DNA from 4 places in the Serratia sp. NPDC087055 genome. Region 4 is predicted to be linked to each of the others. Evidence: riboswitches for the same ligand, from Rfam matches in the RefSeq annotation. Region 4 holds a riboswitch; each other region holds the start of a gene.
What was found. Region 4 has a riboswitch for thiamine pyrophosphate ahead of thiB (thiamine ABC transporter substrate binding subunit). Riboswitches for the same ligand answer to the same signal wherever they lie in the genome.

Region 1 (2,199 bases), on a different contig from region 4:
AGCGGCGACAAAAGCAGGGTCAATATTGTAAACCGACTGCACCCCGCGGGTATTTTGCGCCACCAGTGCCGTAATAACGGAGGCCCCGTAGGCACCCAGCGCAGAGAAGGCTTTCAGGTCAGCCTGGATACCTGCACCGCCGCTCGGATCGGTACCCGCGATGGTCAATGTGTTAATTCGTTTCATTGCAGATCCTCCGGCCGCAGTTGATACAACGCGTCGAGGAACGCAGGGGTGAAACTGCCCGGCCCTGCGGCATCGCGCGTGGCACGTTCACCACACAGCGACATCACCCGGCAGGCAGTCGCGACGTTGTCCAGCCGATCGCCCGGCAGGCTGCAAAATGCCGCCACTACGGCCGATAAGGCACAGCCGGTTCCCACGACCCGCGTCATCAGTGCGTCCCCCCCTGCGACGGCCCACTCACGCTGGCCGTCGGTGACATAATCCACGACCCCGGTTACCGCCACGACAGCGCCACTGCTCCGTGCCAGCTCACGCGCGGCGGGTAAAGCCGCCAGCGAATCGTCCGTGCTGTCTACGCCGCGCCCACTGGTCTGCAGACCGCTCAGCGCCATGATTTCGGAAGCATTACCGCGGATCGCCGCGGGTTTTTTACCTAACAGGCAATGGGCAAAGGCAGTGCGGTACACCAACCCACCAACCGCCACCGGATCCAGCGTCCATGGCGTTCCCGCCGTATTGGCGGCCTCCACCGCCGCCAGCATGGATTCGGCACGTGAGGCATTGAGAGTACCGATGTTAATCAGCAAAGCATTCGCCAGCAGGCTGAACTGCGCTGCCTCTGTCGGTTCCACCACCATCGCAGGGGAAGCGCCGAGCGCCAGCAACACGTTAGCCGTCAGCTCCTGCACCACTTCGTTGGTCAGGCAGTGAATCAATGGGGGTTGGTGCTTAAATTGGGTCAAACAGGCCGCGGCACGGGCGCCGGGTAAAGCATCAGGTCGAGCGAACATATTCCTCCCAACCGGCGTTCAAGAAGGCGGGTACCGGTTGGGGCACCGAGACTTCCCTACGCTGGCATAATCCAGATCAGGTAATACGGGTAAAATCTCAGCCCCTAGAGGCACCCCGAGTCATGTTGGTTGTTTGTCTTTAATTTTTGCCAGATTAAGGAAAGTGGCTCACTGATGCAAGCTTCCCTTCTCGGTTACGCTTCTTCGCGTTGTCCCTCATTTTGTCCCCTACTGGTTTGATACTTATTGATCATGCGGGTGTTTTTTGTACAATGCCGAAAAGGAGTTTTACGTAACAAATAGAGGGAATTATGAGAGAAGGTATCGTGCTTTGTCAGGGGGATAGAACCACATGCGGAGGAAAAATAACCGTGGGTTCTGCTCATGGTATTGCTTTCAACAAACCACAAGCAAAGGAAGGCGATCCCGTCACCTGTGGCAAGGATGGTAAGACCTATAAGATCATTGGGGGTATCTCTTTTTATACCACGGGCTCCGACAATAAACGCGTAGCCGGCTCGCTGGATAGCGTTAGTTCATGCCCCTGCAAGGCAAAAATCCTGCCCTCTAACGCTTACCCACGCTATGCAAACAAAGTATCCCCAGCATTCAGAAATACAGGTTTAACGGCTGCGACACCTTTGCCAGCCACACTGATGCCTCTGAACACAACAGAGCCTGAACAACATGCACAAACAGCAAAGAAGAAAGCTGGGATCGATGCAGGTTTTGCCGTTATCCCTTGTGGCGGCACAACAGAAGGCTGGCAGCGCCTTCTGTTCACTGAGCATCCGCCCGCAGGTGTTAAAGAACTGTTCACAACGCTGAACGGCGCAGGGAAAGAATACAAAGCGGGTTCCATTATGCTGGTAGTTGATCCTGAAAAACAGGACGACGAACAGATCGCCCACATGCAAGACGCTAAAGCTCGTATTGACGCGGCACTGGAACCACTGACGCACAAGGAAGCTAACTTCCTGCATCAGCATTACGCCACAATAGCCAACTTCACCAATATTGCTGATAAAGGGATTGGCCTTGCTGCTGAACCCGTTGGAAAGTATTTTGAAAATATCGGAAAGATCCTCCATGAGATCCAAACCACCTACAAAAACACCTACTTAACCCGCGGTGCGTTGATTGGTGAGCAGTTCTATGTGAGGCGCGCCCAGTTGTTCAAGGAACTTGAAACCGTACTTAAGGTTGGCTTCTTGAATAAAGC
Region 2 (2,199 bases), on a different contig from region 4:
TTACCTGCACGTCATATTCCCAGGCAATTTTGGTCAGTTCACCCAAGGTGTGCAGTTCGGCGAACTGAGCCTCGTCGTTGGCATCCTGAATTGAGCCTGGGCGTAGCCCGTCACCGAGTGACAGTGAGACGTCATAGGCGGCGCAGATTTCACAGATTTCGCGGAAGTGCTGATACAGGAAGTTTTCCTGATGATGGGACAGGCACCACTTGGCCATGATCGAACCACCACGGGAGACAATACCGGTCAGGCGTTTCGCGGTCATGGGGACGTAGCGCAGCAGTACACCCGCATGGATGGTGAAGTAGTCGACGCCTTGTTCCGCTTGTTCCAGCAGCGTATCGCGGAACATTTCCCAGGTCAGGTTTTCCGCGACCCCGTTGACCTTCTCCAAAGCCTGGTAAATAGGCACTGTGCCGATCGGTACCGGACTATTACGTAAGATCCATTCGCGCGTTTCGTGGATATATCGACCGGTGGATAAATCCATCACGGTGTCCGCACCCCAGCGGGTGGACCACACCAGTTTCTCGACTTCTTCCTCGATCGAAGAAGTTACGGCTGAATTCCCGATATTGGCGTTGACCTTCACCAGGAAGTTGCGGCCGATGATCATCGGTTCGGATTCAGGGTGGTTAATATTGGCAGGGATGATGGCACGACCTGCAGCGACCTCTTGCCGGACAAATTCCGGTGTGATGTTTTCCGGCAGGTTGGCGCCCCAGCTTTGCCCCGGGTGCTGGTGGCGTAATACTTCGCCGCGGATACGTTCACGGCCCATATTTTCGCGGATGGCGATAAATTCCATTTCTGGTGTGACGGTGCCAGCACGTGCGTAGTGCAACTGGGTGACGCATTTGCCGGGTTGCGCCTTGCGTGGCTGCGGGAGATGTTCAAAACGCAGGTGATCCAGACCCTCATCCGCCAAACGCTGCTGGGTAAACCCTGAACTCACGTTGTTGAGGGTTTCGGTATCGCCACGTTCGGCGATCCATTCCGCGCGCAGCTTTGTCAGGCCGCTATGCACGTTGAGTTCTGACAGCGGATCGCCGTAAGGGCCGGCGGTGTCATACACCGGGATAGCCTCGTTCTGTTCGTACTGTGGGTTATCTTTGTCGCCACCAATCAGCGTCGGGCTAAGTTGAATTTCACGCATCGGTACCTGCAGGTCGCTACGTGAGCCCTGCAAATAAATACGGCGTGAGTTGGGAAATGCAACGCCCTGAAGAGTCTCAATAAACTGCTGGGCTTCTTCGCGTTGCTCTTTACGGGCACGAGGTTTCTTAACGTTAGACATAGCAAGTTCCTACCAGTGTGTTGGGTTGGGAAAGTTGCTTGTCTGGAGCTCGGAGGGAGTAATGATGCTGGCCAGCAGGACGGGATTGTCCCAAATTGGGGCACCTGCCTATGGCGATAGATTACTCTTGTTCCCTTCGCGGGTATTAACCCGATCAGGTTCCGCGGATCCCGAATTAACGGTCTCAGCCTGGCCAATTTGATGAACAAATCAGGCGCTAGGCACTCCGACAAGATGCCCCCCAGTATAGGAGGGATAATAAAAAACACTACAAAATTTTAACGGGTCTGATCCAAGGAGGCGTCCGTCAGGGCTTGTTGCCAGGCTTCAGCTGCCAATTGGATCAACTTATCTTCCAGGGTAAAACGTGCTGCCAGCGTTTCACCGATATTTGACAACGCCTGATGGAATTCCAGACACACATCCTGATCAATATCTACTTCGGTATAGCGATCGTGGAAGGCCATGATCTGCTCTGTATTGGCCCAGAGCTTGGGGTAGATGTTAACTGCCAGAGACATTTTGGGACTGGATGCGCCTTCCACTTGTTTGATAATTCTGTCATAGATATGGAAATGACCGGCAGAGAGATAATCCACCAGATTATGGCAAAAGTTCTCCAGCGCTTTTTCATTCAGCGGCGTATGCTTTTCTTTATTCGGTTTGATGCCCACGAGGGTGCAATAGGCGACCAGCAATTGCTTGCGAGCCTGAAGCCATTGATCAACTAATTCATTACTACCACCAACGCGCTGAGTCAGGCTTTCCAAACGGTTGAGCATGTTTGACTCCGTAAGTAATAAAACGTAACAGTAAGTTATTAAAATGTAACAAGGCCGATTTGTAGAGTGCCAGTGAAGCTGAGGTTGTGCAACAACGATATGGAACTTGCATTAACAGGT
Region 3 (2,199 bases), on a different contig from region 4:
GCAAACCCACGGAGAAAGGCTCAACACGCAGCAGACCGGGCGGGTTGGGGAACATCGGCTGCGGATTCGGTTCGGCAAAGCCTTCACCACGCAGCGCATCGAGGAACACGTCGGTATGGCGACGCGCCATGTCGGCTTCAGTCTCGCCTTCTGCAGGCGTGTAGCCAAAGTAACGCCAGCCTTCAATGACCTGCTCAGGTGAGCCGCGGCTGATCCCAAGTTGCAACCGTCCACCGGAGATCAAATCAGCAGCACCCGCGTCTTCGACCATATAAAGCGGGTTTTCATAGCGCATGTCGATCACGCCGGTGCCGATCTCAATACGCTGCGTTTTTGCCCCAATGGCAGCCAGCAGCGGGAACGGCGAAGCGAGCTGGCGGGCAAAGTGATGCACACGGAAGTAAGCCCCGTCCGCCCCCAGCTCTTCTGCCGCGACGGCCAGATCGATGGATTGCAATAACGCATCCGCAGCAGACCGGGTACCCGACTGTGACGACGGCGTCCAGTGACCAAACGAGAGAAATCCAATTTTCTTCATAGGAGTAGCCCTTAGATTCAATTATGACCGAGTTACAGTGACAAAAATGCCCCTCCTCAGGCCAGAAAAATTGTGTGGGATCGCACTAAACGAACCGTTTTTGGCTGCCGAAAAATGCCCTCATCGTTGCCCAACGCAACCGCCCGCCCGTTGTAATCAAAAAGTAAATATCGTATAACAAGCTCCTCCGAGGGGTGTCCTGTTACGGGCTGAGATGGCGCAAGCCGAACCCTTTGAACCTGATCTGGGTCATGCCAGCGAAGGGACGGGTCGGCAATAACACCATCAGTCATTGCCTGTTCATACCTCAGCGCGCCCGGATCTCCACACACTTTTGGAGGTCCCATGTTTACCCCTCAATTTGAAAATGGTCTTTACGGACGGCTGCGCCAGCAGGCTGGTCGCCACTGGCAGGACTACGTCGAACACCCTTTTATTCAGCAACTGGCCGCAGGCACCCTACCTGAGCCGGCATTCCGTCGCTATTTGACACAGGATTACCTGTTCCTGATTCACTTTGCCCGCGCCTATGCGCTGCTGGTCAGCAAACTGCGTACTCTGCCGGAGATGCGTGCAGCCACCGCCTCACTCAATGCCATTGTCGCCGAACTGCCTTTGCATCTGGCCTATTGCGCAGACTGGGGGCTGAGCGAACCCGACATTGCCGCCGAACCAGAGGCCGCGGAAACCCTTAACTACACCCGCTATGTGCTCGATATAGGCCACGCCGGTGATGCACTCGATCTGCTGGCCGCTCTGATGCCCTGCGTCGCCGGCTATGCCGAAATAGGCCTGCGGCTGCTTAACGATCCCGCCACCGTGATGGAAGGCAACCCTTATGCCTCATGGATCCGTAACTATGGTGACCCCGCCTATTTATCTGGGGTGCAGGCCGCACTCGACCTGCTGGAAAACGTGGGCCACCAACGTGGGGCTGAAAGCCGCCTGGCCGAACTGTCGACCATTTTCACCACCGCCACCCGGCTGGAATCTGCCTTCTGGCAAATGGGGCTGAATGCCCAATGAGCATCGGCAAGGCCCCGAATGAGGGGACCAGACCAGGAATTCAGGTCCGGGATTTGACCCTGCGTTTTGGTCAGCAGGTGATTTTCGACCGGCTAAATTTCGATATTGCAGGCGGCAATGTTGTGGCGTTGCTCGGCGCCAGCGGTGCGGGTAAAACCAGCTTGCTGAAGATCATTGCCGGGTTGGCGAAACCCACGTCCGGCACGGTCACCGGCAGCGATGGCTTACCGATCGTAGGACGCATCGCCTACATGGGGCAAAAGGATCTGCTCTATCCGTGGCTGACCATTGATCAGAACATTAGCCTCGGTGCACGGCTGCGGGGTGAAAAAGTCGACTGCGCATGGGCAGAACATTTACTGGAACGCGTGGGCCTGAGCGGTTATGGCAGCGCCTTGCCTGCGGCACTGTCCGGTGGCATGCGCCAACGTGCAGCCATCGCCCGCACGCTGTATGAACGCCAACCGATCGTCTTGATGGATGAACCTTTCTCGGCGCTGGACACCATTACCCGCGCCAAAATCCAGCAGCTTGCCGCCGATCTGCTTGCGCAGCATACCGTGTTACTGATCACCCACGATCCGATGGAAGCCTGCCGCCTTAGTCACCGCTTGCTGGTCCTGTCACGCTATCCC
Region 4 (2,199 bases):
TTGGGTTTTTATCACCGGGTACATCCAGTTGCCTGTTGGAATGGTGTTCTGGAACGCCGGAGTGACCATAAATTGCATAAAGCGCTCGGCCAGCGCCGGTTGTTTGCTGGCTTTGAGTTTGCCCGCCACTTCGACTTGCAGATAGTGGCCTTCGCTAAAATTGGCCGCAGCGTAGCTGTCTTTCTTCTCTTCAATAAGATGATAGGCCGGGGAGGTGGTGTAGCTGAGCACCAGATCGCCTTCACCTTTCAGGAACAAACCGTAGGCTTCACTCCAGCCCTTTGTCACGGTGACGGTTTTTTTCGCCAGTTTCTGCCAAGCTTCGGGGGCTTTGTCACCATAGACTTTCTGCATCCACAGCAGCAGGCCCAGGCCCGGAGTACTGGTGCGCGGATCTTCGTAAATCACTTTCCATTTTTGATCGCTGTCGACCAGTTCTCGCAGGCTTGTGGGTGGGTTCTTCAGTTTTTCTTTATTGTAAACAAAGGCAAAGTAACCGTAGTCGTAAGGCACGAAGGTTTTATCCTGCCAGCCGCCAGGCACACTCAAGGTTGCGCTGTTAACGCCGCTTGGCGCGAATAAACCGGTTTGTTGCGCGGCCTGCAGCAGGTTGTTGTCCAATCCCAGAACCACGTCGGCGGCACTGTTTTTGCCTTCCATGCGTAAACGGTTAAGCAGTGAGACACCGTCTTCCAGGGCAACGAATTTCAGATCACAGTCGCACTGGGCCTCAAAGGCCTTTTTGACTGCCGGGCCAGGGCCCCAGTCGGCAGCGAAAGAATCATAGGTATAGACCGTCAGCGTGGGTTTGGCGAACACCGGTGCGGCGCTCAACAACAGTAATAAGGGCAGGCTTTTTTTGACCACTTTGCACTCCTGAACATTTAGGGGGCAAAGGTATCTGAGGGGCGAATGGCGGCTGCCGGTTCGCTAGGCTCAAATCCCTCCGCCGGTATTGACCGGATCAGGTTCGACGGGTTTGTTCTCAGCAAAATCGGCACGCCGCATTTTGCACCCCGTTGAGACGGCGCCATTGTAAAGACTAACGCGCGCTGGTGAAAGATGCTTATGCTTCCGGTGGCGCAAACCACGCGGATTTAAAATCAAACCAGCCGAGGGTGTTCATCCGCACGCCGCGCATACTCCGTTGACCGTGTAGCTGTAGCCAGTGGTGGAACAGCGGATGCAACTGATGACTGCTGACCAGGCGTTGACCAAAATCGGCCAGCGGTAAGGCATTGGCGCGCCATAACATCGCATCCTCTGCGAGATCTTCATTCATGCAGTGCTGCATTAGCGGCAACTCATACAGCGTGGCGAACAGTGAGAATTCCAGCGGCAGATAGAAGTTGGCGCTGCCTAGCCACACATCGCTGATCGCATCGCCTTTGTGCCAGGTGTCGTAATCGACGCTCTGAATCTTCAGCTTGATACCCTGCTGCGCCAGCAAAGGTTCGATCGCCTGTTGAATGGCATGGAATTCCGAGTGTTCGCTGTAGAAGGTCAGCGTCAGTTCGGTTAATCCAGGTGGTTTGGGTTGCAGGGCCAGCGCACGGTTATGATGCCAGCGCGGCAGAATGCCATAGGCGGGAGACCAATAGCGTTGGTAGATAGGCCCGGCGTTGCTCAGCAGTGAAATGGGGTTAATCAACTCACACAGCCAACTGCGAATGGCCGGATCTGCCGCCAATGGGGAACGTTGATCGAACAACAGGAAATAGCAGCCTTCTTCCAATCGGCTTTCCAGCTCATTTTTGCCGGTATCGTCAGCTTGCAGTTGTACGCCTGAATGTACCAGTTCTTCTGTCACTTCCGGCAATACCCAGATATTTACCTCATCGATCAGTGCCCGGTAACCAAAGTAATCGTCGAAGGCGTGAATTTTCATCTGACTGCGGTGGTTCCTTTCCACACTGTACGGCCCAGTGCCGATTGGATGGCGTGAGAACTCTGGCAGACTCTGCCACTCACGCGGGAGGATCATGGCGTGCACAGAGCCCAGCAACCAGGGGAGCCAGTAGTCGGGGCTGAGCAGGTGCACGTCAATCACGTATGGCGTCGGTGACGTCACTCGCTCGATATGGGAAAACAGGGGCTGCGGCGTCAACCGACTGAGCGTGCTGATGACATCCTCCATTTCCAGTTCACGTCCATGGTGAAAATGGATCGCCGGACGTAGATAAAAACGCCAGTGCAGCG

Region 1: it holds a riboswitch for thiamine pyrophosphate, as region 4 does, so the genes downstream of both, thiM (hydroxyethylthiazole kinase) here and thiB (thiamine ABC transporter substrate binding subunit) in region 4, are expected to answer to the same signal.
Region 2: it holds a riboswitch for thiamine pyrophosphate, as region 4 does, so the genes downstream of both, thiC (phosphomethylpyrimidine synthase ThiC) here and thiB (thiamine ABC transporter substrate binding subunit) in region 4, are expected to answer to the same signal.
Region 3: it holds a riboswitch for thiamine pyrophosphate, as region 4 does, so the genes downstream of both, tenA (thiaminase II) here and thiB (thiamine ABC transporter substrate binding subunit) in region 4, are expected to answer to the same signal.

What each region holds. Positions count from the first base shown of each region.
Region 1 covers NZ_JBJDOG010000005.1:206,619-208,817, reverse strand. Annotated here, with positions in the region: gene thiD (bifunctional hydroxymethylpyrimidine kinase/phosphomethylpyrimidine kinase) at 1-186, opposite strand, end outside; gene thiM (hydroxyethylthiazole kinase) at 183-977, opposite strand; TPP riboswitch at 1,014-1,105, opposite strand; gene ACI2J2_RS20520 (PAAR domain-containing protein) at 1,289-2,199, shown strand, end outside.
Region 2 covers NZ_JBJDOG010000010.1:17,523-19,721, forward strand. Annotated here, with positions in the region: gene thiC (phosphomethylpyrimidine synthase ThiC) at 1-1,297, opposite strand, end outside; TPP riboswitch at 1,412-1,536, opposite strand; gene rsd (sigma D regulator) at 1,576-2,079, opposite strand; gene nudC (NAD(+) diphosphatase) at 2,179-2,199, shown strand, end outside.
Region 3 covers NZ_JBJDOG010000001.1:425,640-427,838, reverse strand. Annotated here, with positions in the region: gene ACI2J2_RS01950 (LLM class flavin-dependent oxidoreductase) at 1-538, opposite strand, end outside; TPP riboswitch at 719-821, shown strand; gene tenA (thiaminase II) at 884-1,564, shown strand; gene ACI2J2_RS01940 (ABC transporter ATP-binding protein) at 1,561-2,199, shown strand, end outside.
Region 4 covers NZ_JBJDOG010000002.1:388,920-391,118, forward strand. Annotated here, with positions in the region: gene thiB (thiamine ABC transporter substrate binding subunit) at 1-867, opposite strand, end outside; TPP riboswitch at 924-1,029, opposite strand; gene sgrR (HTH-type transcriptional regulator SgrR) at 1,067-2,199, opposite strand, start outside.